2 regions of the Bacillus paranthracis genome follow, and region 1 is predicted to be linked to the other one. Evidence: riboswitches for the same ligand, from Rfam matches in the RefSeq annotation. Region 1 holds a riboswitch; the other holds the start of a gene.
The links. Region 1 has a riboswitch for S-adenosylmethionine ahead of NLJ82_RS02170 (cyclase family protein). Riboswitches for the same ligand answer to the same signal wherever they lie in the genome.
Positions count from the first base shown of each region.

Region 1 (15,493 bases):
ATTTTAATTGTAAATTTTGCGGAAACAGGTTATATTTTATTGAGAATGATAATCAATGATTAGTAGCTGAGGAGTGAGCACGAATGAATCGAGAAGAATTGTTTGATGTAACTGTGATAGGCGGAGGACCTGCAGGGCTTTATTCAGCTTTTTATAGTGGACTCAGAGAAATGAAAACGAAAATAATAGAATTTCAACCACAGCTAGGTGGAAAAATACATGTTTATCCAGAGAAGATGATTTGGGATGTAGGTGGACTATTACCAGTTACAGGTGATAAATTAATTGAGCAACTTGTACAACAAGGGTTAACATTTCAGCCGGAAGTTGTATTAAATACAAAAGTAGAATCGATTATTCGTAATAAAGATGGCACTTTTACGTTAAAAGCAAACGATGGAAAAGAACACTTTTCAAAAACAGTTATTGTGGCAACTGGAAGTGGTATATTGAAACCACAAAAGTTATCAATTGAAGGTGCTGAGCGATTTGAAGTATCGAATTTAAATTATACAGTGAAGTCTTTAAAGCGTTTCAAAGATAAAACGATCATTATTTCCGGCGGAGGAAATTCTGCCGTTGATTGGGCAAATGAATTAGAACCAATCGCGAAAAAAGTATATGTAACATATAGAAAAGAAGAATTATCTGGTCATGAAGCACAAGTGAAGCAACTGCTGAACAGCTCAGCTGAGTGTTTCTTTCATACATCGATTACAAAATTAATTGCTGGTGATAGTCATGAAGCGATTGAATATGTAGAATTAACGAATCATGAGACAGGTGAAGTTTCTCATTTACCTATTGATGAAGTTATTATTAATCATGGATATGAACGTGACATTACATTATTAGAAAATAGTGAGTTAGACGTTGCGATTATAGATAATTTTTATATTGCAGGGAATGCAAATAGTGAGTCTTCAGTAGACGGATTATATGCTGCTGGGGATATTTTAAAGCATGAAGGAAAATTACACTTAATTGCGGGAGCATTCCAAGATGCTGGAAATGCTGTGAATAAAGCGAAACAATTTATTCAGCCAGATGCAAGTGAGTATGGAATGGTTTCTTCGCATAATGAGGTATTTAAGAAGAGAAATCGAGAATTGATTAAGCAGATGATGAAATAGTAAAGGAACAAGTATCCCCCCATTTACTTCTCTATTCGAATGATGAGAGAGGTAAATGGGGGTTTTCCTGTTTACTATATTTTCAATCATTATAATGACACCGGTTTCATCAGTTCATGTGACATGAACATTTTATTTGTGAATCTTCCTAGAAAATAATGAATCTATGTTTTGCTGACGCAGAACTGTATTACATTATGCTGTTCCTTTAGCTCGTTCGTTAGGAAATGGCATGTTTAATATAGAAGCAATGTACTGTTTTCCATGCATTCGAGCTAATGATTCTAATATTTGGCGAACACGTTTTGTAAGATGACCTTGTTTTTTTATTTCCTCACAATATGCGTCATAGAAAACGTATTTAGCCCAAAGGAAATCATCTTGTTGGAATAAGAAATGATTTTTGTACCATTCTCCAATTGTATGGTAACAATTGTTTTCCTGTATTGCTACGCTTTGAGAAAGAATACGATCAGATAAAGATGCAGTTAAATGAGAAATTGTGTTTTCTGTTTCAATTTGTAATGTTTTTTCTAACATTGTAATGATGTGACGAGTAGCCATATGTTAACTCTCCTTTGTGTAAATGGGTAATACCATTCTATATTTAAAAAATTCTTACTATATACTATTATACAATATATGGAATGCATCTACCTGCTTTTTAGGTTGCATTTACAAAATCTTTTTTATTTGTTTACAAAAATAAAGTAAGATACAGTATATAGGAAAAAATAATAAAGGAATGAACGAGTTGTATATAACAGTAGAAGAAGCTGCGGAGTATTTAAATTTACCAAAGTCGTATATTGAAGAGTTAATTCAGCAAAAGAAAATTCGTGCACTATTTGATGGAGAGCAATATTTATTAAATAAAGAACAATTCAATACACATTTAGAACAAATGGAGAAATATAAGCAATTAGTGGAAGAAATATTGAACGAACCAATTCCAGAAGATATGGATGTTAAAGACGAAGATTAAACTATGGGAAATCCCTTATGAAGATATGCAGAAATGTATCTTCATAAGGGATTTTTTTGTTTAAAGATATTAAAAGCATAAGGAGTTCTTAGCCTTTCCTCAAATTTTGATAGGTAGTAGTCTACCATGTTAAAAGCATATTTTTTTCTAGCTAGGACAAACATAGAGAACGTAACCTGTACAGATACATATACTATCAGTGCAAAAGCTTATAAATTAATGGAAGGGGTTTTCTCGTGAGTTTATTTCATTGTGATTTTTTGAAAGACTTAATTGGATCTTTTGTGAGAGTAAACAGGGGTGGTCCAGAATCTCAAAAAGGAACAATAATATCAGTATGTCCGGACTACTTCGTATTGCAGAATGAAAAAGGTGAGCTTTATTACTATCAACTTAAACATCTAAAGAGTATCACAAAAAATGCGAAAGAATGTGGATCAAGTGATTGCGAGTGGGAAGATTGCGCCTGTGCAGAAGACTTTGAAGAACTGCTTGAAAGTTTCAAATATTGCTGGGTGAAAATTAATCGCGGTGGTCCAGAGAAAGTGGAAGGCATTTTACAAGATGTTTCTTGTGACTTCGTAACATTAATCGTAAAAGAAGAAATTATCTTAATTGCAATAAAGCATATTAAAAGTGTTAACTATAATGCTTTAGCTTGTGGAGAGAGCGATGAGAGCGACGATAGTAAGGAAAGTAGCAATAATTCAGGTCGTGCTCGTGCACAAAGACAATCAAGTAGAGGAAGATAATAAGAAAGGGGGATACGAAATTGGAGAATGTATTATGTTGTGACCAAATTAAATGTTTAGTTGGTGAGACTGTCAAAGTAAACCTTCGCGGACCAGAAAGTCGAGTTGGTGAGCTTGTATCGTTAGGCAAAGATTATCTAACGTTACAATTACCACATGGTGAATTAGTATATTATCACTTGAAGCATGTGAAGAGTCTAGTTAAGAAAGTAAAAGAAAGTAAATGTGGTGATTGCTATAGTTCATGTTTCTGCTCTGATGAGGATACTTTTCTAGATATATTAAAAGACTTGAAGTATAAGTGGGTAAAAATTAATCGTGGTGGTCCAGAATGTGTGGAAGGTTTGTTAAGTGAGGTACACCATGGCTGCATTACACTAGTAAACTGCGATGAAGTGATTTATGTAGTTAAGTCTCATATTAAGAGTGTGAGTCAAGTAGTTAAATGTAAAAAGAATGAAGATGAATAATGTTTAATAAATAAGAGGGGCATTATGAGGGAAAGAGAAGAACAATTTCTTATTTCAATAGTATGAAAAGGAATTACTTACTATTAAAACAGAACTTTGCCCTGATTATTTTTTTAGAAATGAAAGACAGGAAAGAAGAAATTCATAGGAAGGAGGATATAGATGAATGAGTTAAACAAAAGTATTGGAGAAAATATATATGTTAAATTAATTGGTGAAAAAAGGTTTAAAGGTGTATTAATAGACGTAGGAAATGATATCGTTGTTCTTTACAATGGACAAGACTACGTATATATATCTTTATACCATGTACAATATTATAAATTTTTACGACCACATGATGAAGAAATCTTAAAACCAGATGTGGATTCTGTAATTAAGAGAGAGTCACCTTCAATTTCTTTGAGGAAAGTATTAAGTACTTCCAAAGGGATTTTTACGGAAATTTATGTAGCAGGAAATGCTCCAATACATGGGTATGTTACAAGTGTAATGAACGATTATATTGTTTTTTATAGTCCAGTTTATAAAACTGTATATATATCTTTAAAACACTTGAAATGGTTAATTCCGTATAAAGAAAATCAAGTGCCTTACGCCCTCAATAAAAATGAACTCCCCGTGAATCCCTTAAATATTACGTTAGCTCGAACGTTTGAAGAACAACTTATTAAAATGTCTGGAAAAATTATGGTGTTCGATTTAGGTGAGGAATATAATAAAATCGGAAAGATGGCGAAGATTGATGAAGGGCATATTGAAATATTAAAAGCGCGTGATGCGAAAATGTATGTAAATATTCAACATGTAAAATCTGTCCATTGTCCGTAAGTTAATTGAAAGGGCTGGCTTTTTCTTTTATATGCAGAAGAAAAGGTCGAGCCTATTTGTTTAGCTTGATCTGAATATGAGGGGAAAAATGAATTGAATATAAATATGTTAGTATGACTGTTGAAGAGGAAATTTTGTACTAAATTATAAAGAATATGTACGAGCTATCTTTTGATGTATTCAATTTATTTTTTTGAGGGAGAACTGCTTAACTAATATATTAAAGGGGTTTTGTTGGTGGAGCAGTTTCCAAATTCGTTATCGATTACATTACTTGGTAGTGCTGGTGGAGCAGCAAAAGCAGTTTTAGCGATTTTAAATCAAGCGATAGTAAATGAAAAAGACCCGATTTATGAAGTGATAAAGAATGTTACATTTTATTTGGTTGATATAAAACAAAAAGATAGGACGTATTATGACGAGTTGTTTCCAAATTTGGAAGATCAATTGTTTTTATCCGAAATAGATCTCCAAGATGTAGTGACATTTAAAAAACATTTAAAAGAAAGTAGTACGAGCGTTGTGATTGATGTTTCAGGGGCAGATACGATCAGAGTATTAAGCTGTTGTAATGAACTTGGAATTTGTTATATTAATTCAGCTTTGGAAAATGAGGCAGTAGATCAGGACGATAGTTTAATCGGCTTTCAACTTACGGAAAGATATACGCGGTTTGAGAAGGAAAAAGAGAAATTTACAAATACAAAAGCAATTATAGGCTCAGGTATGAACCCAGGTGTTGTTCAATGGATGGTTGTTGAACTTATGAAGGAACGTCCAAATGAAAAGCCAAAAGCATGCTATATAGTAGAACATGATACGTCATTTTTGAATGATACAGCACTTATAAAGCCTCATACACTGTATGCTTCATGGGCAGTAGAGCGATTTCTAGATGAAGCGATATGGAGTTATCCGATGTATATGAGTCATCATCGTCCTCTTTACTTTTATGAAGATGTATATGCTTCAGAGTATAAAGTAAAGTTGGGAGAGAAAGAATTTTATGGTTGTTTGATGCCGCATGAGGAAGTTTTAATTTTAGGGAAAAACTTTAACATGGAAGTAGGGTTTCTTTACCGAATTAACGAGTATACAACAAATATAATTAGACAGAACTTAGATAAGGTAGAAGATCTATGGAATTGGAATCGTAAAGTATTTAATCCAGCCGAAGAAGAGATTGCGGGCGAGGATCTAGTCGGTGTATTACTCGTTTATGAAAATAGCGAGACTTATATGTATAACGTGATGAATAGTAGTCAAGTTTTTCATAAATATAAAACGAATGCGACATACTTCCAAGTAGGATGTGGCATTTATGCTGGCTTGTGTAGTTTACTGTTCGATAACTTTAAACAAGGTGCCTATTATGTAGAGGAATTATTATTAAATACAGAAAGTAAGTACGGAGAATATTTGAATTTATATATGAATGATTTTGTAGTTGGTGGAAATGACTTTACGGATGGATTGCTACATGATCGAGTAAGGTGGATATAAATTGTGATGAAAAGGAAGGGGAAATCTCCTTCCTTTTCTCGTTATAAGGTTACAGATTGCTCTGAAAGTAATTTCCTTATCATTTAATGAGATAATATGTAGAGTTTTTGTATTGATCATGAGGAGTAGCAAGGAAGTATTGCGATTCAAAGTAGCGGAGAGCTAGGAATGAAGGTGGAGATTTTTTTACCGATAGCATAATGCGCTAGAAGAAAATATTTTTCAGAAAAGTGTTCTTGTTGCGTAAATATAAACATTTTATAAAATGTTTCGAGAAGGGTTTTTTTTATAAAATACTTCGTTTATAATGGAGGAAAATATCGACATGAGATTTGTTATTCATGTAACGGTTCGGTAGTGTTAGAAAAAGAAGGGGTGCACGCGCATCCTTTTTTCTATGCAGATATTATGAAAGAGGTGGTATGATGGAATTAACATTAAATTCGACTGTATGCTTACACGCGATTCAATTTCGAAAAGAGCAAAAGAATTATATTGTAAAAGATACAATTACAGGAGAAAAATATGAAATGCCGCCACTTTGGATTGATGCATTGGCAATGATGCGTGACGGTTTTTTATTAGGGGAAATTGAGGAGAAATTAAAAGAAGAGTATCCGGAAGAAGAAATAAATATGTTAGCATTTACGAGGCAACTGTTAGAGCTAGAGCTTGTCGGAATGGTTGATGGGGAAGAAATAGTTTGTACAAAGAAGAAAGAGAAAGATTATTTAGCTTGGTTACGTCCTCGCGTTGAGCAATTCTTTCTTAGTTTAAATAAAAGAAATAGAAGCAAAGGTCAATGACGATCTTTGCTTTTTTGTATAGTTTGTTTAAAAAATTACAGCGAATGCTCTTGCGAAAGCACCGTCGCTATTTTTAATTTTTAAAGGTGCCGCTGAGAAAAAGAAACGTTTCGCATTAATGGCATCTAAGTTTGTTAAGTTTTCGATTAAATAAATATTATTCCCAAGTAGTATGTGATGAATTGGCGATGTTTCTGTCGTTACCTCGTCAGGAGAAATGAAATCTAAACCGACAGATTTTACTTTTAATTGAACTAATTCTTCAGCTAATTCTTCGGAAAGATAAAAGGCTTCTTGTTCATACGCTTCTGTATTCCATTTATTAGATAGGTTGGAATGGAAAATGACAATATCATCTTCTTTTATGTCAGCATTGTGTAATACTTCTTTAGGTAGTTTTCGTTCTTGTACATGAGTTACGTCGATAAGAACAGCTTCACCTACAAATTGGTCTAGGGGCAATTGATCAATAGTCGTTGCGCCTGAAATGAAATGAGCAGGAGCATCACAATGTGTACCAACATGAACGACAGAATGAAAATCTGTAACTTGATAACCTGTTTCTTCAACGCTTGTAATGGCTTCTAAATTGATTTTTGGTGTTCCAGGAAATTGAGACATATTGTTTTCAAATGTTTGGGATAGGTCAATTACTTTCACTTTAAATACCTCCAAGTATATATTTTGAAATATAAAAAACTCACCTTTCATAATCAAGAAAGATGAGTTTTGCACACAATAGTTACGTTTTATCTTTCAAAATGCAATGCATTTTGCAGGAATTAGCACCTATTCAGTTTGTATAAACTGAGGTTGCTGGGCTTCAAAGGGCCGGTCCCTCTGCCTCTCTTGATAAAGGTATATTCAATTTAAAGTTCTGAATCTTCGTGATAATGAAATTGTAATTCATTTCCTTTTTCTGTGCAACACAAAATAGGTATTCACCCAAATAAAGTTGCTCGCATATTGTAGTTTATGTAAATAGAATGCTGCGAAGGAGTGAGTGCAGTGACAGGGAATGTATTGAATTATTATGCTGGTGGAAATACAGCTAGAGGATTTCATAATTTATATGAAGAGAATTTAAAAGGACTAAACAGATTATTTATTTTAAAGGGTGGACCTGGAACGGGAAAATCTTCTTTAATTAAGGCAATAGGTCGTGAATGGGTTGAAAAGGGATATGATATTGAATTTTTACATTGTTCTTCTGATAATAAATCGGTTGATGGTGTCATCATCCCGAAGTTAAAAGTAGGAATTGTTGATGGAACATCACCGCATGTTATTGAGCCAAAAATGCCAGGAGTTGTCGAGGAGTATATTAATTTAGGAATTGCTTGGGATTCAGATAAGTTAAGAAAGCAGAAAGTGGAAATTGAACGATTTGTTTCAGAAGCAAGCAAAGCTTTTCAAGCTGCTTACGCTCGTTTTAACGAGGCATTAGTTATACATGATGAGTGGGAGAAAATATATATTAGTAATATTGATTTTAATAAAGCGAACGAACTAACCGAGCAGCTCATTCAGAAATTATTTACAGATAAAGTTGGGAAACAATCGCTTGTGAAACATCGGTTTTTAGGAGCAGCTACACCGAAAGGAGCAGTTGATTTTGTTCCTAATTTAACAGAAGGATTACCACATCGTTATTTTATAAAAGGACGCCCAGGTTCTGGGAAATCAACAATGCTCAAAAAATTAGCTAAGGCAGCAGAAGAAAAAGGATTTGAAGTTGAAGTATATCATTGTGGGTTTGATCCAAATAGCCTTGATATGGTGATCGTAAGAGAATTAGGGTTTGCGATTTTCGATAGCACCGCACCACATGAATATTTTCCGAGCCGCGAAGGTGATGAAATTATAGATATGTATGCCCTTATTGTAACACCAGGGACGGATGAGAAGTATGCGGAGGAAATTCGTGACGTCTCTATTCAATATAAAGCAAAAATGAACGAGGCGATGTCTTTTTTAGCGAAAGCGAAATCAGTTCGTGATAAATTAGAACGAATTTATATTGCTGCTATGGACTTTTCAAAAGTAGATGCATACAAAGAGGAGATTCAAAAAGAGTTTGAACGAATTGCGGTTAGTGTAACTGAAAAGAACAAGTAAAAAATAACGAATTTTGACAGGCTGTCGGAAATTTTCTGACAGCTATTTTAGTATGTAGTAAACTTAGTAATATATTTGTCGAATTTCCAAGGAAATAATCAAAAAATGGAGAGGGTATGAAATGAGAGAGAAAATTAAGTTGGAGTTAGAACGAATTGAGAAAGAAAATGATGTGAAAATTTTATTCGCTGTGGAGTCAGGGAGTCGTGCATGGGGATTTCCATCAAAAGATAGTGATTATGATGTTAGATTCGTTTATATGCACCCGGTAGAATGGTATTTATCCATTCATGATAAACGAGATGTAATTGAGTATCCGATTAGTGATGATTTAGATATAAGCGGATGGGATATTAAAAAAGCGTTACAACTATTTGCAAAGTCAAACCCAGCTTTACTCGAATGGATTCGATCACCCATTTTTTATTCGAAAAACTCTAATTTTCCAGAACAGCTTCAGCAAATGAGTGAAAAGAACTTCGATCCGAAAGCGACGATATATCATTACTTACATATGGCTTCAAAAAATTATCGTGAATTTTTGCAAGATGAGAATGTAAAATTAAAAAAGTACTTTTATGTATTGCGTCCTATTTTGGCTTGTAAGTGGCTAGAGGAGAAAACAACTTTGCCTCCTGTAGAATTCGATCGATTAATTACAGAATTATCATTGGAGCGTAGCGTATTAGATGAAATTGAACAGTTGTTAATAAAGAAAAAGGCAGGTACTGAATTAGATGTTGGATTAAAAATTGATGTGTTGAATCAATTTTTGGAAGAACAAATTCATTACTATCAGCAATATGTAAAAGGAATTGAAAAGGGATCAGGGATCGATATTGAGAGTTTAAATACATTGTTTCGAGATATGTTGTTTGCGGTATACGAAAAAGAGCACAAGTAAGTTTGTGCTCTTTTTATTTTGTAGGAATAAAGAAAACAGATATAGCTGCAAGAAGACCTGCAAATGAGAATAAGTAAAAATTCCATACTAAGTCATATTGCATTGTCATAATAATACCGACAAGAATAGGACCAGTAATTGCGCCAACTCGGCCAAGTCCAAGTCCCCAGCCTAAGGAAGTAGCTCGGATATGGGATGGGAAGTATTGTGTCACATATGCATTTAATATTTGAGTAATACCGACCGATCCAATTCCAGCAAGACCAATTAAAAGATAAATGATTGTAACAGATGGTTTAATTGTTAATAGTCCAATACATACAGCTGCCATAAGATAGGAAATGCTAATAACAATTTTGGCTCCTATACGATCTGCGATTGCTCCAGCAAATAATGCACCGATAGCGGCGGTAATATTTAGCATAAGTAGAAATGATAAACTAGATCCAAGAGGATATCCTGCCTGTCGCATCATCTGAGGTAACCAAGTATTTAAACCGTATATTAAAAACATCCCCATTATATAAGTGATCCAAAAAAGCAGCGTTGCTTTTATGTATTCTTTTGAGAATAAAGTAAGAAATCCATTTTTCTTTCGTATATTAGATGGGGGTTGATGAGTTTTCTCTTTTGCATGGAATTCAATTTGAAAACGATTAAGAATTTTATCCACTTCTTCTTGGCGGTTACGTGATAACAAAAATTGAATGGATTCAGGTAAATAACGAATAATGAAAGGAATGAGGAGTAGTGGAATCATTCCGATGCCAAACATAATTCTCCATCCGAAGTCTTCTAACATAAACATGGACAAAATAGCGCCTAACACGATACCTAAAGGATAGCCAGTAAACATAAGAGCATAAATAAAAGATTGTCGCTTTTTGGGTGAATATTCAACAGTAAGTGCGGAAGCTGTTGGAATGACACCGCCTAGTCCAATTCCTCCGATAAATCGCCATAGTCCAAATAATTCAGGAGAAGGAGCAAGTGCAGCTAGGCCCATTGTGATAGAAAAAAGTGCTAAACAGCATATAAGCGTCCATTTTCGTCCAATTAGATCTGTAATAGTTCCAACTAGAATAGCGCCAATAAACATACCAAACAAAGCATAGCTTGCAATTGTACCAGCATGAGCTGGTGATAGTGCCCAGCTGTTGTCTTCCAGTAGCTTAGGCAGAACGGCCCCGTAAATACCTAAATCATAGCCGTCAGCTAGAATGGCTAGCCAACAAATAAAAACAACAAGTTTTGTAATAGAGTTTAAAAAGATAGTTTTTGTAGATTCTAGATGAGGTGGAGCTGAAGGTTGCATAATGTTCACCCCTTTTGATTTGTAGATGAATATATTATTTCATTTGATGTTAATATTTCCCTTCTTATGTCGGAATTTATATGAAAAAGTTTTATAGTAAATAAAGAAGTTCAACAGTCATTCTGTTGAACTTCTTTATTTACTCATTATCAACTCGTTTTAACGGTTGATCTGCCGGACCTTCAATAACACCTCCTTCAATTGAAAAACGGGAACCGTGGCAAGGGCAGTCCCAAGTACAATCACCATTATTCCATTCAACTTCGCAGCCGAGATGTGTACAAGTTGTATCGACAATATGTAATTTTCCATCTTTGTCCTTATAAGCACCTGCTCGTTTCCCGTTAACATGTACGACAGATCCTTCACCAACTTCGAGATCTTCTGGCTTACGTAATGCAGTTTCAATCTTTCCTTCAATTAAATGTTTCGCAACATCAATGTTTTGGGAGAAGAACGTTTTTATATCTGGATTTGCATGAAAGCGTGAAGGTGCATATAGTTCTTTATATGGACTGTCTACTTTTAGAATGGAATCCTTCAGTAAATGAGCGGCAGCAGTTCCAGTTGTCATCCCCCATTTACGATATCCAGTTGCAACAAATATATTTGGATTGCTCTCGTTAATATGTCCGATATAAGGGACCTTATCTAGCGTGATTAAATCTTGTGCTGACCATCTATAAGGAACCTCATCTACCCCAAACGTTGCTTCTGCAAAAGAATACAGTGCTTCATAATGAAGCATCGTGTTTATTCCTTGGCCTGTTTTATGACTTTCTCCGCCAATTAAAATTAATTTTTCCCCATTGCTTGTTGTGTAGCGTAAGGAGCGCTTTGGGTCATCAATACTTAAATACATGCCACCTGGATAATCTGTTTTTGTTTTAATAGCAAGAGCATAAGAGCGTTCTGCGTACATTCGTGTAAAGAAAAAGCTATTCGCATCATAAAAAGGAAAGTGTGAACAAGAGACAACATATTCACAAGTAATGCGATGTCCGCCCTTTGTAATGACTTGTGGAGAATCTCCTTTTTCTACATCCATGGCAGTCGTTTGTTCATAAACTTTTCCACCCATCTCCACAAACTTTTCTAAAAGCGTTTTCAAATAAAGAAGGGGATGAAACTGGGCTTGATTTTTCATGACAAGTGCAGATTGTACTGGAATTGGAATCGATAGAGATTGAACATAGTCACAAGGTATATTTAATTTTTGATAAGCTTCATATTCTTTCGATAAATTTCTTAATCCCTTATCAGTAGTTGTATATAAATATGAATCTTCATTTGAGAAATTACAGTCGATTTTATATGTTTGCAAAGTTTCATTAATAAATTGTAGAGCATGATTATTTGATTCATAGAAAAGCCCGGCCTTTTCCATACCGAAATGGTTTATTAATTCATCATAAATAAGATCATGTTGCGCTGTTATCTTCGCTGTTGTATGTCCAGTCGTCCCGTTTAAAATAAGACCAGAATCAATTAATACAACATCGATGCCTTCTTTTGCAAGTAAATAGGCAGTAGTAATACCTGTAATACCAGCACCTATAATAGCGACTTTTGTCTTTATATTTTCAGATAAAGGGGGAAAAGCAGGGAGTTGAGTAGATTCAATCCAATAAGATGATGGGAATTGTGGAAATGTATCGCTTGTCATTAAGGAAACCTCCTGATTTAGAACAATTTTCCTTTTAATATTTCCATATGAGATGAAATTCATGTGTGCTGTTTTAGAGGAAGGCTATTTTTATTTAAAAGAAAGATAAAATTATTTCAATATAATTATTAGGTCTTGTTGGTATGAAGAGGTAGAAGTTGTGTAAAGCTTAAATTTAAGTGAGTGTATTTGTTGTTTACACAGAGAGTTCTTGAATAAGATAGAGTCTATAGCATGTTAAGGTACGTATCTGTATAATAGATGAAACCTTATAAAATATGTGTTTTTTCTTTATTGAAATAAAGTATAATTATAAAAATATAACCAACTTTTATTACTAGATCATAAAAGTTATTGACAATGTAGAAATTCTATTGATATGATTCATCATGTGGAAAGGTTGATAGAGAGTAAAAAGATAAATGTTTTTCATTGATAATAAAAGCGAAAAATAAGTGACGATAGAGTGAGTATATTTTCCTTATACTAGATGCTTTTTAATCACCTAGTAAAATCAATCTGGAAGCAAGAATTGATATATGTAAGTTGCGCAAGGCGCGGCATAAGAAAGGGGCAAAAGGATGAAGGAGCTTCATACGTTTGGGTGGTATGCAGCACGTGTATCACCACATTTGCCGAAAAAAGCATTTAAACCAGTTCCTACTCGTTTATTTGGCGGACTGGCTTATTTACTTGTGGCATTGGCGGGGTTAATATCGATTGGTGTATTTGAATTGAATGTGTGGGCTAATCTAGGAATTGCGATCGTTCTTGGATTATGTTTTGCTTCACTTGGGTTTTTAGGGCATGAAATTTTACATGGAACTGTTGTAAGAAAGGCATGGCTTCGTGATTTCTTAGGAGCGATTGCATTTATGCCATTATCAACAGGTCCTAAACTTTGGCGAAAGTGGCATAATGCAACACATCACGTTCATACACAACATGAAGAGAATGATCCAGATGCATGGCCTACACTTGAGAAGCTTAAAAAGAGTAAGTTTTTGAGCTGGGTATATCGCATGCCTCTTCATGTACGTTCATTCTTTAGTTTTCTGTCACTAACAATTCAATTTACCTTGCATTCGACTCGAATGTTCTTTCATTTTATAAAAGAGTTTAAGTCATCCAATCAAAAATCTGTATGGCTTCAACTTCTTTTGCCTTGGACTGTTTGGATTAGTTTATTGTTTATTATGGGACCTGGAAAATGGTTATTTGCATATGTGATTCCATTGTTAATTGCTAACTTTATTGTAATGGCATATATCGCAACAAATCACCGCTTAAATCCAATTGTTCCAGTAAATGATCCGTTAGCAAACTGTTTATCAGTAACAGTGCCGCGTTGGGTAGACGTTTTACATTTCAATTTCTCATATCATACAGAACATCATTTGTTCCCTGCTATGAGCTCTAAATACTACCCGTTAGTAAAAGAGAAAATTAAAGAAATGTGGCCGGAACGCTATCATGAGATGCCGATGACAAAAGCTTTGGCAGCGCTATGGAATACACCACGTGTGTATTATCAAGGAAGTGAATTAGTGGATCCGCATAGAGAGCATTTCTATGGTTCTTTAGGAAATGGGCTAGATCCTCATAATATTTCATATCGTGAGGAACATATAGAGGAAGAAGAGAGTATTAAAAAAGTAAATCAGTAAATATATATACATTTTCAAAAAAGCAAGCTACTGAAAAGTAGCTTGCTTTTTGTTATTTTGTAGCTTGATATACTTTTTGCATGTAGTAGTAACTTTTCTTGAGTCGTGATGTATATTCGACAACATCACCCCATTTTGAATAGTTATACATAGCGTATTCTCCATCTTGTGCAGTTGTAATGTTTTCAGCTCCAATTTGAACTGTAAAGCCAATTGCGTTAATAATTTGTTTCGTAGTTAAACCATCTATTTCTTCATTTGCATAAATATCACCAATAAATTCTTTTATATTTGGTGCCTTCGCATTTAATAACATCCAAGGAATCCGAATCTCAATTGTCTCTTTTTTCGGAGTAGAAAAATCTGAAAGTGAGTTGTAATCAGCACTATCTGGATTACTATTTCCCATAGTTAATGCTCCGACATTAAATTTTTCAAATGGCAATTGTTCCTGAGTCAGTGGTAATGTAATTGGCAAACTTAATGCTGTATAAATAGGGGAGAATTGTCCGCTATTTTTTTCTGGTTTTGTATAAGGAACTAGATTTCGTTGGAAACCAAATTCATAAGAGAATACATCATAATAAGAATCAACAAGTACTTGATTAGATTGTCCGCCGTGCAAATCAATTTTAAAATCAGCGCCTTCTTTCATAGAAAGGCCGTTAAATTCTTTATTTCCTTGTTCAGGTAATATGTTTACTCCAATTGTAATAGGTTCCTCTTCAAGAGGTCTAGCTTTTGGACGATCAATGGATAAGTATAAATAGGACTCATCGTGTGTTACGAAAGTCGTGTAACCATTCTTATCCCCAATTTTTGTTTTTGTTTTCCAATCACTCGTATCACCATCGACATTAATAGTATGGGATTCAAATGATAGCAAACCGAAATGTTGTTCAGGAACTTGTACGTTGTTCCAATGTGGTCGTTCTTCCGTATTATCATATTTAGTTGTATTCCAAGAGAATTTAAACCATTCATCTTGCCAAATGAATACAATACCGCCGGCCAATTTCGCCTGAATAATATCTTCGAAGAGCTCTGCATTACGTTTCCCTTGTTCATCTTCATTCATATGCCCTTGGTCTTTTCCATGTATATTTTTATGAGAAATACCTCGGGATCCTGGGATACCAAATTCCGAAATAACAACAGGCATTTCATGTGAATCATGCAAGTCTTTTAAATAAGCAGCGTAACTATTGGATTGCCCTCGATGGTCTTTGAAATTTGCTTTATCTGGATCGAAATTTAAGAAGTCAGGGTAATAAGGATACACGTGATAAGAGGCAAACGCCCCGCTTGGGTAATTCTTATTAGCAAAGATATGATTTGGATTT
Region 1 is NZ_CP101135.1:410,525-426,017, forward strand. Features, by position in the region: gene NLJ82_RS02130 (NAD(P)/FAD-dependent oxidoreductase) at 84-1,133, shown strand; gene NLJ82_RS02135 (hypothetical protein) at 1,329-1,697, opposite strand; gene NLJ82_RS02140 (helix-turn-helix domain-containing protein) at 1,879-2,118, shown strand; gene NLJ82_RS02145 (hypothetical protein) at 2,355-2,870, shown strand; gene NLJ82_RS02150 (spore coat protein) at 2,891-3,340, shown strand; gene NLJ82_RS02155 (YwrJ family protein) at 3,503-4,171, shown strand; gene NLJ82_RS02160 (hypothetical protein) at 4,409-5,674, shown strand; gene NLJ82_RS02165 (hypothetical protein) at 6,100-6,480, shown strand; gene NLJ82_RS02170 (cyclase family protein) at 6,508-7,140, opposite strand; SAM riboswitch class I at 7,227-7,339, opposite strand; gene NLJ82_RS02175 (PRK06851 family protein) at 7,489-8,598, shown strand; gene NLJ82_RS02180 (nucleotidyltransferase domain-containing protein) at 8,720-9,502, shown strand; gene NLJ82_RS02185 (MFS transporter) at 9,516-10,817, opposite strand; gene NLJ82_RS02190 (FAD-dependent oxidoreductase) at 10,957-12,483, opposite strand; gene desB (Delta(10) desaturase DesB) at 13,065-14,150, shown strand; gene NLJ82_RS02200 (glycosyltransferase family 2 protein) at 14,203-15,493, opposite strand, start outside.

Region 2 (15,493 bases), 2.4 Mb from region 1:
ATGTTCAGTCTGTTTTCTACTGTACGTAAACGTTGGTTTAAGCGGTTTAATCTACGTGTATGACGTTCAACCGTGTTTTCTAATTGACGTACTCTTTGTTCAAGCTCATTTACTCGTCTTTCTAATTGACGGTTTCCAGCACCAGGAAAAGAGATTGGAAGTTGGAATTGTCGAGTTTGATCATATGGATTAACTTGTTCTACTGGATCTATATATTGTTGGTATTGTGCTTGTAAATCATATTGAGGTTGATAACCAGTTTGGTTATATGGATCGTATGGATTGTAGGGGTACATAAAAACATCCTCCATTTCTTTAAAATAGATTAATTCACCATAATGTATGTGTAAAAGCGGAGTGTGGCACGGCAAATACCTATTTATGTTCACAGGATGTTTTTTATAAATACGAATATGGAGTTTTACATTTGTATTTCGTTCGTTTTATGGTATATACTGGATAATAGGGAGAGGTTACAATTCTATCAAACTCAAACTTTTATGTAAATATATATAGACATTTGGAAAAGAAAAGAGTAATTTATATAGAGTAAAAAATAACTTGTAACAATTTATAAATATATTGTAAAATGATTGTAACAAAACATACATAAAAATGAAATAATACATAAAAGTAGTATTGGGGAAAAGGGGAGAGTATATTGTTCCGTAAAGTAAAGGGTATATTAGTTGGGGTTTTATGTGTAGCTGTAGTGAGTGGCTGTGGTACAAAAGTAAGTGATGTTGCATTAGTAAGTGATATTGGTGGCCACACGGTAGAGGCTAAAGCAGAAGTACAGGATTCTATTAGTTTAGTAGATGGGCGTACAGGTACGGAAGTAAAAAAGTTAGATTTGTCGAGTCTAGGTTATTTTGAAGATGAAGCGAAATTTAAAAAATCAGTTGAGAAGGTTGCTAGGGAAGTTGGGAAAAATGTTGACAAAAAGATGGTCCCTTCACGTCTAGGATCTGATGGAAGTTGGCAAGAAGGGAAACCTTCTTATGAATTAATGGAAAAAGAATTAGTAGATAAATTATTAAACGTAGGTATGTGGGATTCTTCCTATCAATTACCTATTGTTGAGAAGAAGCCTACTGCAACATTAAGTGATGCGCAAGGAAGTGGTACGGTAATTGGTAGATATGAAACGAATTTAGGTGGCTCAACAGGTGGCCGTATTGAAAATATTCGTTTGTCAGCAGCGAGCATAAATGGAGTTGTATTAGCAAAAGGAGACCGTTTCTCTTTCAATGCATTAATTGGTGATACAACGCCAGATAAAGGATATCAATTAGGAAAAGAAATTGTAGATGGTAAATTAGTAGATGGATATGGCGGTGGTGTTTGTCAAACATCATCAACATTATACAATGCGGCAGATCAAGCTGGTTTGAAAATGGTAGAGAGAACAACACATTCTAAAACGGTAGGTTACGTTCCACAAGGAAGAGATGCTACAATTGCATATCCATACTTAGATTTAGTGTTTGAAAATACGAATGATGCACCTGTGAAGCTTTATATGGGCATTCAGGGCGGAAAGTTAGTTGCTGAAGTACATAAAATGCGATAAGAATCATAATCTAGAAAAAGCCATTATTTCTACTAACAATAGAAATAATGGCTTTTTCTGTGTAGTTTATCCAGTATTAGTGATACATTTCAAGACTAGGTGAATGTGAGGAACAAGATGTTTGGGAATTTATCCGGCTTTAATGGGCAGTAAAACCCCCCACCTCAAAATTCAGCGAAAGCAAAGAAGGTTAGGTGGGGGATGAAGAACCCCCCCACTGATTAAAGTTTCACTTTATCGAATTTAATTCTTAGTTTTCATATTGACATTATTAGTTATTAATTGTATTCTTCATAATAACAACTAAATAAATGGAAAAATTTATTAGTTTTCTTATCAAGAGAGATGGAGGGACTGGCCCGATGAAATCTCAGCAACAGGCTATAAAAGTACTGTGCTAAGTCCAGCAAACGTATGAAGCGTTTGGAAGATGAGGGGAAATGGATTAACATTCAACTCTTCTTATATGTGTAAGAAGAGTTTTTTATTTAGAGAGGGGGGATAGAGTGAAGTTTGATGTAACGTATTTTTTAGAAAGTTTTCCGCAATTATTTAAGTATGTATACATAACTTTAGGAATTACTGTAGTTTCAATGATTATTTCTTTTGTTATAGGGATAGGTTTGGCGATCATAACGAAAAACAAAACGAAATTTCTATATTCTATTGCAAGAGTATATATATCTTTCTTTAGAGGAACACCTTTATTAGTTCAATTGTTCGTGTTGTATTTCGGATTGCCGCAAATATTCCCAACCTTTACAGTACTTACAGCGATGCAAGCGACTTTAATTGGTCTCAGTTTAAATAATGCAGCGTATTTGTCAGAAATTATTCGAGGTTCATTAAATGCTGTCGAATCGGGACAAATGGATGCTTGTTTATCAGTTGGGATGACAAAGGCGCAAGCTATGCGACAGATTATCTTTCCGCAAGCTATTCGGGTTGCAGTACCGTCACTTGGAAATAATTTTGTTGGATTGTTAAAAGAATCTTCGTTATCTTTTGCACTTGGGGTGGCTGAAATTTTAGCGCAAGCGAAAATGTTAGCGGCACAATCGTATCGTTATATGGAAAGTTACTTAGCGGTAGCGATTGTATATTGGATTATTACAATCGTAATTAGCTGGGGACAGAAAAAGTTAGAAAAGAAACTTGATGCACCGTATTTGTAACAAGGATGAGGTGATATGTGTGATTGAGATAAGTGATTTGTATAAATCTTATAAGAGTAATGAAGTACTAAAAGGAATCTCACTTACTGTAAATAAAGGAGAAGTGGTAGTCATTATTGGACCTTCTGGTTCAGGTAAATCGACACTATTAAGATGTTTAAATTTATTAGAACAACCAGAGGGTGGAAGTATTAGAATTGAAGATTTAGAGATTCATGTGAAGAAGCTTTATAAAAAGGAAATAATAAAATTACGCCAAAAAACAGCAATGGTTTTTCAAAACTATAATTTATTTAAAAATAAAACAGCATTGCAAAATATTACAACGCCATTAACAGTTGTACAGAAAAAAAGTGAAGAAGAAGCAAAAAGAATAGCAAGAGAAATATTAAAACAAGTAGGTTTAGCTGAAAAAGAAAATTTCTACCCAACGATGTTATCAGGTGGGCAACAACAAAGAATAGGTATTGCTAGGGCAATGGCTTTAAATCCCGCTGTATTATTGTTTGATGAACCGACTTCTGCACTTGATCCAGAATTAGTGAACGAGGTATTGCAAGTCATTAAGGATTTGGCAAGGCAGCATATAACGATGGTTATTGTCACACATGAAATGAATTTCGCAAAAGAAGTAGCGGACCGTATTATATTTATGGCTGAAGGCATTATTGTAGAGCAGGGAACGCCAGAAGAAATTTTTCGGAATCCACAAAATGAGCGTACGAAAAAGTTTTTACGACAATTGAATGCTTCAGAAGAAGGCAATCATTTCGTTATTTAGGAGGAAAAATTATGAGGAAATCATCATTATTACTAACATTGGCATTAACAGTATCGGTTGGGCTTTTATCTGCTTGTGGTTCAGATACAGCGAGCAAAAAAACAGATGAAAAAGTAGTGAAAGTTGGGACGTCTGCAGGTCGTAGTCCATTTATTTTTAAAGAGGGTGAGAAAGTAAAAGGCTTTGATGCTGAAATTATTGAAGCGGCTGCTAAAAAAGCTGGATATAAAGTTGAATGGAACGTTTCTGATTTTGAAGGATTATTCGGTTTATTAGACTCGGGTCGTATTGATACAATTGCAAATGAATTATCGGTTTCTCCGGAAAGAAAAAAGAAATATGACTTTTCAATTCCATATGTTTATTCAGGATCTGTTTTCGCGGTGAAGAAAGATAATAATACAATTAAATCGATAGAAGATCTAAAAGGAAAGACTGTAGGTGTGGGGCTTGGTACAGCCGGGGAACAAGAATTAAAAGCTTTAAATAAAAATAATGCTTTTACAATTAAAACGTTCTCAGAAGATCCAACAGCAGAATTGAATGAAGTGGGACTTGGTCGTGTAGATGCTTACTATAATGATAAAGTGCAAGTAGAAACAACAATTAAAAAGGCAGATTTAGATAATGTGAAAGTAGGATTTGGTCCACTTAAATGGGGAGAGATTGCATTTCCATTTGCTAAAAAGAGCGAAAAGTTAGAAGATATAAATAAAGCATTGAAAGAATTAGAACAAGATGGGACATTAAGCGAAATATCAAAAAAATGGCTGAAAGTTGATGCTACAAAAAAACAAAATTAAAGTATGTTCGTTGAATGTGGCTATTGTCCATCAACTTATATAAAAATAAAAGGAAATTGGGGAGGAAGTTACTCATGGTACAAATTCATCCAAAAACACGTATTGGTCATGTTGAATTTAAGGTGTTAGATTTAGAACGTCAAATTGCCTTTTATGAGAATGTTGTAGGCTTAGAAGTAATTAAGCAAGAGGGGAATAAAGCATATTTATCTGGAAAAGGTGGAAAGAATACATTACTTGTTCTTGAAAAGTTAGAGGACGGGGTACTGCAAGAGCCGCGTACGACTGGTATATATCATGTAGCCTTTTTAGTTCCGACTCGTGAGGCTTTTGCGTCGGCATTATTTGGTGTGATTCGTAATAAGAATGTAATTGATAGTCCAGCTGAGCAAGAGGGACGTTATACATATTCAAATGAAATTTTACCAATTTCAAGGTTTAATAGTGCGAGTGATCATACGTATAGCGAAGCGTTTTATTTACAAGACTTAGAGGGAAATGGTATTGAAATATATGCGGATCGTCCGCGCGATCAGTGGGGAGAAGGGCCAGGAGGAAGTACGCCGCTAGATTTAAAAGAACTAGCAACACTTGTTGATTATGAATTTGATGGATTACCTGCTAATACTGTTGTGGGGCACGTACATTTACGAATAGCTGATGTAGAGAAGTCACACGAGTTTTATGTAGAGACAGTAGGGTTTGAAGTGCAACAACGCGAAGATGACTGCTTATTCATTTCTGCAGGAGGATATCATCACCATATCGGTGCAAATACGTGGAACGGAGTAAATAATCCGCACCCACCGGCATATGCAACTGGATTAAAAGTGTATACGATAGTACTGCCGCATAAAGAAGCGTTAGATGAAGTGAAAGAAAGATTAATAGAAAAACAACATAGAATAAATGAGATTTTAAATGGATTTACTGTAGTAGACCCGAGTGGTATTACAGTACAGTTTGAAATAGAAACAGCATAAAAGAAGTCGGAAGGTGTATAATTACCTTCCGATTTCTTTTTGATACGTAATCCAGGTAGCACAAGGATTGAAAGGGAAAGATTTTAATATCTCCATTGCATATATACTTGTTGAATCGAATTCACCTTGAAAGAAAGAATAACCGTGTGTATTTGCATACATAGCTTGTTTGAAAATGAGAAGTTTCAGTAAGGATACATTTTCTGTATTGTGAGTCCCGCACCATCCTAGTTCTACTGTATTATCCTTTTCTGATGTATGGAGGAAAGAGTATGCCATAATTTGATGCTCTTCATCTATAATGAGAAAGCTCCCATTTAGTAGTACGTCATCAGCTAAAATCATCTCTTGCCAAGTTTGTAGTGGGAATGAGGCAACGGGATTTGCTAGGTGGGTTTGCTCATAATTTTCTTTTACTAAGTAGGCTAGTTTTTCTAATAAATTATTATTTGATACGATGTTCGATAAAGTTTGTATATGATAATTTGAATTAGGGACTATCTCGATAGAAACTATTTTTTGTAAGTCTAATATCGGCATATATGTTCTTCGGATTTCCGTAAAATTATGTTCTTCAAAAAATGCTTTTAAATGAGCTGATGTTTCCCATATAGAGGTTTGTAATGGGAGTTTAAAGTTTTCTCGCTTTTGAATCTCGTTTAATAAAAATTCTTCAATGTGTAGCTCTGCATAGAAAGGATTCGTATATATTCGAAAGTATGTGCAGTATGGATGGAAGTTACTGCCCCAGGTGAAAAAGATGCCTACTACATCTTTTTTATAGTAGGCAACATACGCACATTTTGTTTTATTATCTCGTAATAAGTGAAATACGTACGATTCTTCATTGTATAAATCAATAAGTTGTTTTACTTGTAGCTCATTACTTCTACTATACTTCTCTATAACAAGGTTATTTTCATTGGAGGACTTCTTCATAGCTCAATCCAAAATCTTCTTACTACATTCCCATCTTCCTCAATGAAATCATCATCACGAACCCCGCCGTTATGTAAAATTGTTTTTTCTGAAGCAGTATTTACTGCATCGCAAACGACAAGTGCTCTCGTGATGTTTAATTTCTTAGTTTTTTCTAGGGATAATTCTAATAACTTCGTAGCATAACCTTTTCTTCTTTCAGAAGGGCGAATACCATAACCGATATGACCGCCAGCGTTAAATAAATGTTCGGTTAAACTATGACGTATATTAACAGCTCCTACAATTCTATTATTATCTGTAACGAGCCAATACGTAGAGTCTGGTACCCAAGATTGGGGAATGTTTATTCCGTTATGCGCATCGTGTAGTTCTTGCACCATAGCTGGTAAGTTAGAAGGGTCCTTTGTAATAACCCACGGAATCATCGTTTCACCGCTATCTTTCCATTCGTTATAAAAATCTAAGTATTCGTCTTGTAAATCGGTAGTAGGTGTAAGCAAAGAGACGTTCATTGTGAGTAAGCTCCTTTATTTATGTAGTATGTATAAAAAAATCACGACATGAAATGAAAGCGTTTTCTTTATTTTCTCAACCTCATTTCATGTTATCCACCTTTGTTTTTTCAAGAAAATGAGTGTATGTTTAAAATTAGAAGTTATTTATTTTATGTTAATATTTTAAATATTAACATAAAACGGCCTAGGTATTAAGTGTATTTTAGTAAAATTCCTTCATATCGATAAATGGATGTGTGTGATAATTTTTATTTTATCTATCTATAATGAATGAAAGGGGGAAGGGCTCGTGAGTGTAAATATTGATTTCATTATACGAATCGGTGTTGCTGGTTTGTTAGGAGCAATAATCGGTATTGAAAGGGAAATTCGATCAAAAGAAGCGGGCTTAAAAACACATTTCCTAGTAGCGGTAGGAAGTGCTTTAATAATGGTCGTTTCGAAATATGCTTTTTCAGATATTATGAATGAAGATCATATGGCACTAGATCCGAGTCGTATTGCAGCGCAAGTTGTTAGTGGAGTAGGTTTTTTAGGTGCAGGTACAATTATTATTCAAAAGCAGGCGGTGAAAGGATTAACGACAGCAGCTGGTTTATGGGCTACAGCAGGAATTGGATTAGCAATTGGTGCTGGTATGTATGTAGTAGGAATTGGAGCGACGATTCTCGTTTTAATTGGTTTAGAGATTGTAAGTCGTATTTTTAAGGTGCAATTTTTATTTCCGCAAAATATAATGGTGCAAATGTGTATAAATAAACGTGAAGCAGTACAACAAATATTAGAAACACTTCATATGAAAGGCATTCCAATACTTTCATATGAAGTGGAAGCTTCACAGCAAGGGATAGAAATTGTTTATAAGGTAGGGATGCAACTGAAAAACATATCGTCAGAAGAAAAGAATGAGTTTATTCAGCATATGCAAACATTACCAGAAGTTACATTCATAAAGTTAAAATCATAGTTTTGAAAACGAGGATAGATGTAGTGGGAATTTCGCTATTATCTATCTTTTTTTGATATAAAACGCACATAAAGTCAAGTGTTAATTTTGCATGGTATGGATACATGTGTGAACGTTACCTTATTTTTTCTCAATACAGTATAAAAAGTAAAAATAGTAAAATAATGGTGCGGTACACTAAAAAATGTAAGGTAGGGGAGAGCATGAAAGGCTATTCAAAAAAAGTGTTAGTAGGGGTAAGTTTTGCTAGTTTCATGTTAGGGAGTTTTCAAGGGGACGCATTGGCAGAAGGTACAAAGGGAGAGCAAGTTTCATATCGGAATGTGCTCAAAATGGAGCCGATTGGTTTACAATTACCAGTGCAAGAATTAGCTCATTCATCAAAAGTGCTAGAAAATAAGTCTTTTGAGAAAAGGCTAAAATTTGCTGATTTGTCACAAAGACCGCCTGAAGTGAAAAAGGAAAGTAAGCAATTAGCTGTAGCGAAAACGTATACAATTGCTGAATTAAATCAATTGAGCAATCAGCAGTTAGTGGACTTACTTGTAACAATTGATTGGGAGCAAATTACTGGGCTATTTCAGTTTAATAAGGATAGTCTTGCATTCTATCAAAATGATAGTAGAATGCAGGCAATTATTGATAAATTGAACCAGCAAGGACAAGCTTATACGAAAGATGATTCAAAAGGGATTGAGACTTTAGTAGAGGTGTTACGATCTGGTTTTTATTTAGGATTTTATCATACAGAATTAAGTAAACTAAATGAGCGAAGCTATCATGATAAATGCTTACCTGCATTAAAAACGATTGCGAATAACTCGAATTTCAAGCTCGGTACGTTAGAACAAAATAGAGTTGTCTCATCATATGGAAAATTAATTGGAAATGCTTCAAGTGATGTGGAAACGATCACATCAGCTGCAAAGATTTTTAAACAATATAATGATAATTTTTCTACATTGGTAGATAATCTTTCAGCTGGAAATGCGATTTACGATATTATGCAAGGTGTTGATTACGATATTCAATCGTATTTGTACGATACGAGAAAAGCACCGGAAGATACAATATGGTATCAAAAAATTGATAGCTATATTAATGAATTAAGTCGTTTTGCCTTAATTGGAACGGTGACAGCGAAAAATGGTTGGTTAATTAATAATGGTATTTATTATACAGGTAGACTTGGTACGTTCCATAGTACAGAAACGAAAGGATTACAAGTTGTAACAGATGCCATGAAAATCTATCCGTATTTAGGTGAGCAATATTTCGTAGCTGCTGAGCAAATTGCGACGAATTATGGCGGGAAAGATGCGAATGGTAAAGTGGTTGATCTAGATCAAATAAGAGAAGATGGTAAGAAAAAATATTTACCGAAAACGTATACGTTCGATGATGGAGCAATTGTGTTAAAAGCTGGAGATAAGGTGACTGAGGAAAAAGTAAAACGTCTATATTGGGCGGCAAAAGAAGTGAAGGCACAATTCCATCGTACGGTTGAAAGTGACCAGCCGTTAGAAAAAGGCAATCCTGATGATGTATTAACGATGGTTGTTTATAATAGCCCAGCTGAATATCAATTTAACCGTCAATTATACGGGTATGAAACGAATAACGGCGGTCTTTATATAGAAGGAACAGGTACGTTCTTTACTTATGAACGTACGCCAGAAGAAAGCATTTATAGTTTGGAAGAATTGTTCCGACATGAGTTCACGCATTATTTACAAGGTAGATATGAAGTGCCAGGACTTTGGGGACAAGGGAAGATGTATGAGAATGAGAGATTATCTTGGTTTGAAGAAGGGAATGCGGAGTTTTTTGCAGGTGCAACGAGAACAGATAATGTTGTACCGAGAAAGAGTATTATAGGAGGCATATCTTCAAATCCAGCAGAACGTTATACAGCAGAGAGAACGTTAAACGCAAAATATGGAACGTGGGATTTCTATAATTATTCCTTCGCTTTACAATCGTACATGTACAATAAGAGATATGATATGTTTGACAAAATTCATGATCTTATTAGGAAAAATGATGTAACAGCATATGATGCATACCGCTCTGCTTTAAGTAAAGATGCGAATTTAAATAAAGAGTATCAAGACTATATGCAAATGTTAGTAGATAACCGTGAGAAATATAATGTTCCATTAGTATCAGATGATTATTTAGCGACGCACGCACCGAAACCAGTTTCAGATATTGCAGCAGAAATTACAGCAGAAGCAAAATTAAGTAATGTATCAGTTAAGAAAAACAAATCACAGTTCTTTCATACATTTACACTACAAGGAACATATACAGGTACGACTGCAAAAGGAGAATATGAAGACTGGAAGACAATTACACAAAACGTAAATGATACGTTAAAACGTTTAAGTGCGAAAGAATGGACAGGCTATAAAACAGTAACAGCTTATTTCGTAAATTACCGTGTGAATGCAGCAGGACAATTTGAGTATGATGTTGTATTCCATGGGATTAATACAGAAGAAGGTGCTGTGAATAAAGCGCCAGTTGCGGTTATAAACGGCTCATATAGCGGAAATGTAAATGCAGCAATTTCGTTTAAAAGCGATGGATCGAAAGATGAAGATGGAAAAATTGTTGCTTATAAATGGGAGTTTGGTGATGGTACTGTAAGTAATGAACAAAATCCGACTCATGTATACACAAAAGAAGGAACATATACGGCAAAATTAACAGTAACAGATGACAAAGGATTAACGAATACTGCTACAACGAATGTAACGGTTCAAAAGAAAGAAGATAATAGTGTAGAAAAAGAGCCGAATAACTCATTCCAGACAGCAAATAAACTGCAATTCAATCAAGTTTTACGTGCTAGTTTAGGAAACGGTGATACGAGTGATTACTTTGAAATAAATGTGGAAACGGCGAAAAACCTGCAAATTAATGTAACGAAGGAAAATAATATTGGAGTAAACTGGGTTCTTTATTCGGAAGCAGATTTAAATAATTATGTTACGTATGCCCAGCAAGAAGGAAATAAGTTAGTAGGAAGTTACTACACGTATCCAGGGAAATATTATTTACATGTGTATCAGTATGGCGGGGGAACAGGGAATTATACGGTAGAAGTGAAATAGTAAAAAGGTCGCCGTGAGTGGCGACCTTTTTGTTGCGTGTTATACAAAAAAATTTACAAAAGCTTGATCGGCACTACCAAGAGAAAATAACGTAGCTACCATATGTGCAGTCCATTTAGGCATATTTAATTTCAATACGGTATTGTACAAGATTCTATATAAGGGGGCCTGCCGACGAAACGCGGAAATTATACGCTAAGCATAAGTTTACCAATAAAATAAAAAACAAAGTCTGTAAATTTATGTAAAATAATGATATGATTTAATTGAATATAAAGAAAAAGGAAACCGATACAGCTTGTGCGTATGCAGTGCATTTTGGTCTAGGTCGCAGTCTTTTAACGTGCTCGAACTACAGGAGGAGTAAGCATATTCCCGATGGATCCATTTCTGCACTTCCATTATTTTGGGAAACCCCTGGTATCCAAGACTACATTTTACCCTTACATTATTTTTTTGATGTAGCTCTTGAAGATAAAAACTATTTAATTTTCAAGGAACAGTTATTAACTTAAAACTTATTATACTAGGAGGGTGTATCATGAAAAAAATATGCTTTGTATTAATTGTCGACGCTGGTATAAATTATGGTTCAATATTTTCTCTACCATTTTTAAGGAATCACGATGATTTGAAGGAATATTTTTCTGAGTATTATGATGTTTCGATTAATTATATTAGGGATAAAAACTCAGTTGACTATTTGGTAGTTCCCAAACCGTGTCCACCTTTTGATAATGAAAATAATCTTCCAATAATTGAAGTACCAGCAAACTTATTTATGGAAAAGGATTTTGAAAAAATAAAGACTTATATAGACAATTATTTTTCTAATAACTCATAAAGAAAATAAAAGTATAAAAAGAAGTCCGATAAAAAACGAGTGGTGAAGATTCAATGAATAAGGCACAAGCAACATTAGTAAATTACCAGCACCAACTAGATTTAGCTTCTTATTGGGGAGATGGTACCACTTTGTCTTCAGATGGGATGGGCATGCAAATTGGGGTTTCATCTTTACATGCAGACGCAAATCCACATCACGGAACAGGTAAAGGTGCTACCATTAAAGTCCGATTGGTGAAGGCTAATAATCAGTGGGAGATGAAGAAAACCCCCACTAATTAAAGTTTCACTTTATCGCTTTATGAGTGATCAATTCTCTAGCTTTCATACAAAAGTGATTAATCCGAATGCTAGGGATGCCGTTCATGTCATTGATGGTTTACTACATCACGAAACAGATTTACATATTGAAGAGCATTCTATTGGATTATTACGCCTCTTAGAACATAAATAAAACCCTTGATTTTCTGCTTAGCGTAGATAAATCAAGGGTTTTTCTTTCAAAATCTTTTTACGCGTTATAGCCGAATAATTTTAAATCTTCCCCTGAGTTCGAAATGATCTCTTCGAACTTCAATCCTACTTTTTCTAAAAGCTTTCCTGACTGGATGTTATCAGTAGTAGTAATGGCTACAATTCGTTTCAGACCTAGTTTTTGTACTCCGTATTCGATTACAGCAGAAGCTGACTCGTAGCCATATCCTTTCGAACGGAATTTCTCTAAAAAGGCAAAGCCGATATCAACATCTTCTAATGAATCTCTTTTAATAAGGCCACACATACCGAGCGGAGTGAGATCTTCTTTTCGTTCTACTAAGTAAAGGCCGAAGCCCATTTTATTATACATATCAACGGGGCCGTTTAAGATGTATTTTTTTGCATCTTCTAAGTTTTTAATCCTTTTATCACCGATATACTGAATCCATGCAGGATCGTTTACTAACTCGAGAATAAATGGAGCATCTTTTAGATGAAACCAGCGAAGAACGAGTCGTTCCGTTTCAAGAACTATCACAATCTACTGCACCACCTTTAACATTTATAATCATTAGTATGGATTGTGTAATACAAAATCGCAACATATTTTACAAGATCCCGGATTGTTCACATAAAGTTCGTTTGTTTTGCATAAAGGGATATTTTATAATTAGAATTGATTGTAAAGAGTGAGATGCTTATACAATGACTCCTAGGTGACTAGGAGTTTTTACTATATAACTATCATTATTACTAAATATGACACACTACACATTCTACTCAAGGAGGTATATAATGAAGAAATTATATAATGCATCGTTTACGTATTTGATTATCGGTTTATTATCAGGGATTTTCGCTAGGGAGTATGGAAAGTATAAAGGGATTGTAGGATCTACTTTGTTAAACCTTTTACATACACATACACTTGTACTCGGCTTTTTCTTCTTTTTAATTGCTTTAGGATTAGCAAAAGTATTCGCGTTTCATGAAGCGAAAAGTTTTAATAAGTGGTTTGTTGTACATAATATCGCATTAATATTAATGTTAGGTTCATTGGCAGCAAGAGGGCTTCTTCAGTTAAATGGAGCGGACTTTAAAGGGTTAACTTATATTGTTGGGTTTTCTCATTCGCTGATGGCATTTACTTTAATTTGGTTTATGTTGTTAATAAAGAAGTCATTTAAAATATAGTTTTATAGAAAAGAACTTGCAGTAATTGTTGCAAGTTCTTTTTGTTTATTCGACAGTATGAAACGAATTGCATATGTATAAAACTTGAATTATTTAATTTTTCGGATTATTATGTATAAAATAGTTAACATATTTTGTAATTCAAATTTATAGAGAATAGGAGAGTGTACGATGAAAATAACAGTAGAGCGTTTAGTAAATGAATTAAAGGGTGTACTTCCCGGCGATCGAGTAGTTGTGAATACGACAGTAAGAGAGTTACATAGTAAAGATGAATCTTATCATGCTAGTAGTTTACCTGATGTAGTAGTTTTTCCGAAAACGACCGAAGAGGTTAGCACGATAATGAAAATAGCGAGTGAGCACGGGACACCCGTCGTTCCGTTTGGGGTAGGTTCTAGTTTAGAAGGACATGTAATTCCTTATGAAAAAGGAATTACGGTTGATTTTTCATTAATGAACAAAATTCTTGAAATAAGAGAGAAAGATTTTCTGGTGAAAGTACAGCCAGGAGTGACTCGTTCTCAGCTCAATAAAGAATTGAAGAAATACGGATTGTTTTTTAGTGTGGATCCAGGAGCAGATGCAACGTTAGGGGGAATGGCTGCTACAAATGCAAGCGGAACGACAGCGGTTAAGTATGGAGTAATGCGTGATCAAGTTCGTGATTTAGAAGTCGTTCTTGCTGATGGGGAAGTAATACATACTGGGAATTTAGCTGCGAAGTCGTCATCAGGTTACCATTTAAATGGTGTTTTCGTAGGATCAGAAGGTACGCTTGGATGCTTTACAGAGTTAACATTAAAAGTATACGGCATACCAGAGCATGTTATGGCTGCAAGAGCATCGTTTCCAACTATAAATGATGCAGTAGAAGCTGTTATTAACATATTGCAAGCGGGTATTCCGATTGCGAGAATTGAACTCGTTGATGAACTATCTATGAAACAAGTCAATCATTATAGTGAAACAAGTTACAGAGAAGAACCTACATTGTTTTTAGAGTTTCACGGTAATGAAGCAGGGTTAAAGCAAGATGTTGAATTTACGAAGGAAATTGTTTTTGATCATAAATGTAAAGAAGTTGCTTTTGAAACGGAAACTGCAGCGAGAAATAAATTATGGGATGCACGGCATAATCTAGCATATGCTTACGTTCATAGCTATCCTGGTAAAAAGCTTATGAGTACAGACGTATGTGTACCAATTTCAGAATTGGCTGGGGCAATTCAACATGCGAAAGATACATTAGATAAGGTTGGGCTTGTTGGTGGTATTCTTGGTCATGTAGGAGACGGGAATTTCCACGTGCTCTTAATGGTTGATCCAAACGATAAAGAAGAAGTGGAAAAGGCAGACGAAATAAATGAAAATATCGTTTTATATGCTCTTAAACGAGGAGGAACATGTACAGGGGAACATGGCGTTGGTATTGGAAAACGGAAGTATCAGGAAGAAGAACATGGGGCGGCATTACTCGTAATGGAAAAAATAAAGAAAGCTCTTGATCCGCAAAATATTTTGAATCCGAATAAAGTTTTTCAGTTAAAGGATAGGAGCTGATCGGGTGAAAGTACTAGAAGCGATAAGTAATATAGCTGGAAAGTATTTTGCGTTTTGGGTTATTTGTATTGCAACTATTGCGTATTTTATTCCCGCTCCATTTCTCGGGTTAAATAGTTACATAACGATTTTACTCGGGGTTGTTATGTTTGGGATGGGGTTAACATTAAAGGCTGTTGATTTTAAAATTATTGCTACAAAACCATTGCCAGTTATTATCGGTGTATGTGCTCAGTTTATTATTATGCCACTTGTCGCATACGTACTAGCCTACGTTATGAATCTGCCAGCAGAATTAGCAGCTGGATTAGTATTACTCGGTTCAGTACCGGGTGGCACCGCATCAAATGTTATGGTTTATTTAGCAAAAGGAAACTTAGCGTTGTCTATTGCAATGACATCATTATCAACGTTACTAGCACCAATTGCTACACCTCTTATTTTACTATTACTTGCAGGACAATGGATGCCGGTTAATCCTATGTCTATGTTTCTTTCTATCGTACAAGTTATTATCATACCTATTATTTTAGGATTAGTAGTGAAGAAGTTATT
Region 2 is NZ_CP101135.1:3,229,055-3,244,547, reverse strand. Features, by position in the region: gene NLJ82_RS16665 (hypothetical protein) at 1-311, opposite strand, end outside; gene NLJ82_RS16660 (VanW family protein) at 662-1,573, shown strand; SAM riboswitch class I at 1,904-2,010, shown strand; gene NLJ82_RS16655 (amino acid ABC transporter permease) at 2,080-2,748, shown strand; gene NLJ82_RS16650 (amino acid ABC transporter ATP-binding protein) at 2,768-3,529, shown strand; gene NLJ82_RS16645 (amino acid ABC transporter substrate-binding protein) at 3,541-4,332, shown strand; gene NLJ82_RS16640 (VOC family protein) at 4,407-5,315, shown strand; gene NLJ82_RS16635 (hypothetical protein) at 5,337-6,254, opposite strand; gene NLJ82_RS16630 (GNAT family N-acetyltransferase) at 6,251-6,769, opposite strand; gene NLJ82_RS16625 (MgtC/SapB family protein) at 7,062-7,739, shown strand; gene colA (collagenase ColA) at 7,943-10,858, shown strand; gene NLJ82_RS16615 (hypothetical protein) at 11,400-11,702, shown strand; partial or broken gene NLJ82_RS16610 (Tn3 family transposase) at 11,747-12,122, shown strand; gene NLJ82_RS16605 (GNAT family N-acetyltransferase) at 12,216-12,719, opposite strand; gene NLJ82_RS16600 (DUF2871 family protein) at 12,977-13,375, shown strand; gene NLJ82_RS16595 (FAD-binding oxidoreductase) at 13,547-14,938, shown strand; gene NLJ82_RS16590 (bile acid:sodium symporter family protein) at 14,943-15,493, shown strand, end outside.
Region 2: it holds a riboswitch for S-adenosylmethionine, as region 1 does, so the genes downstream of both, NLJ82_RS16655 (amino acid ABC transporter permease) here and NLJ82_RS02170 (cyclase family protein) in region 1, are expected to answer to the same signal.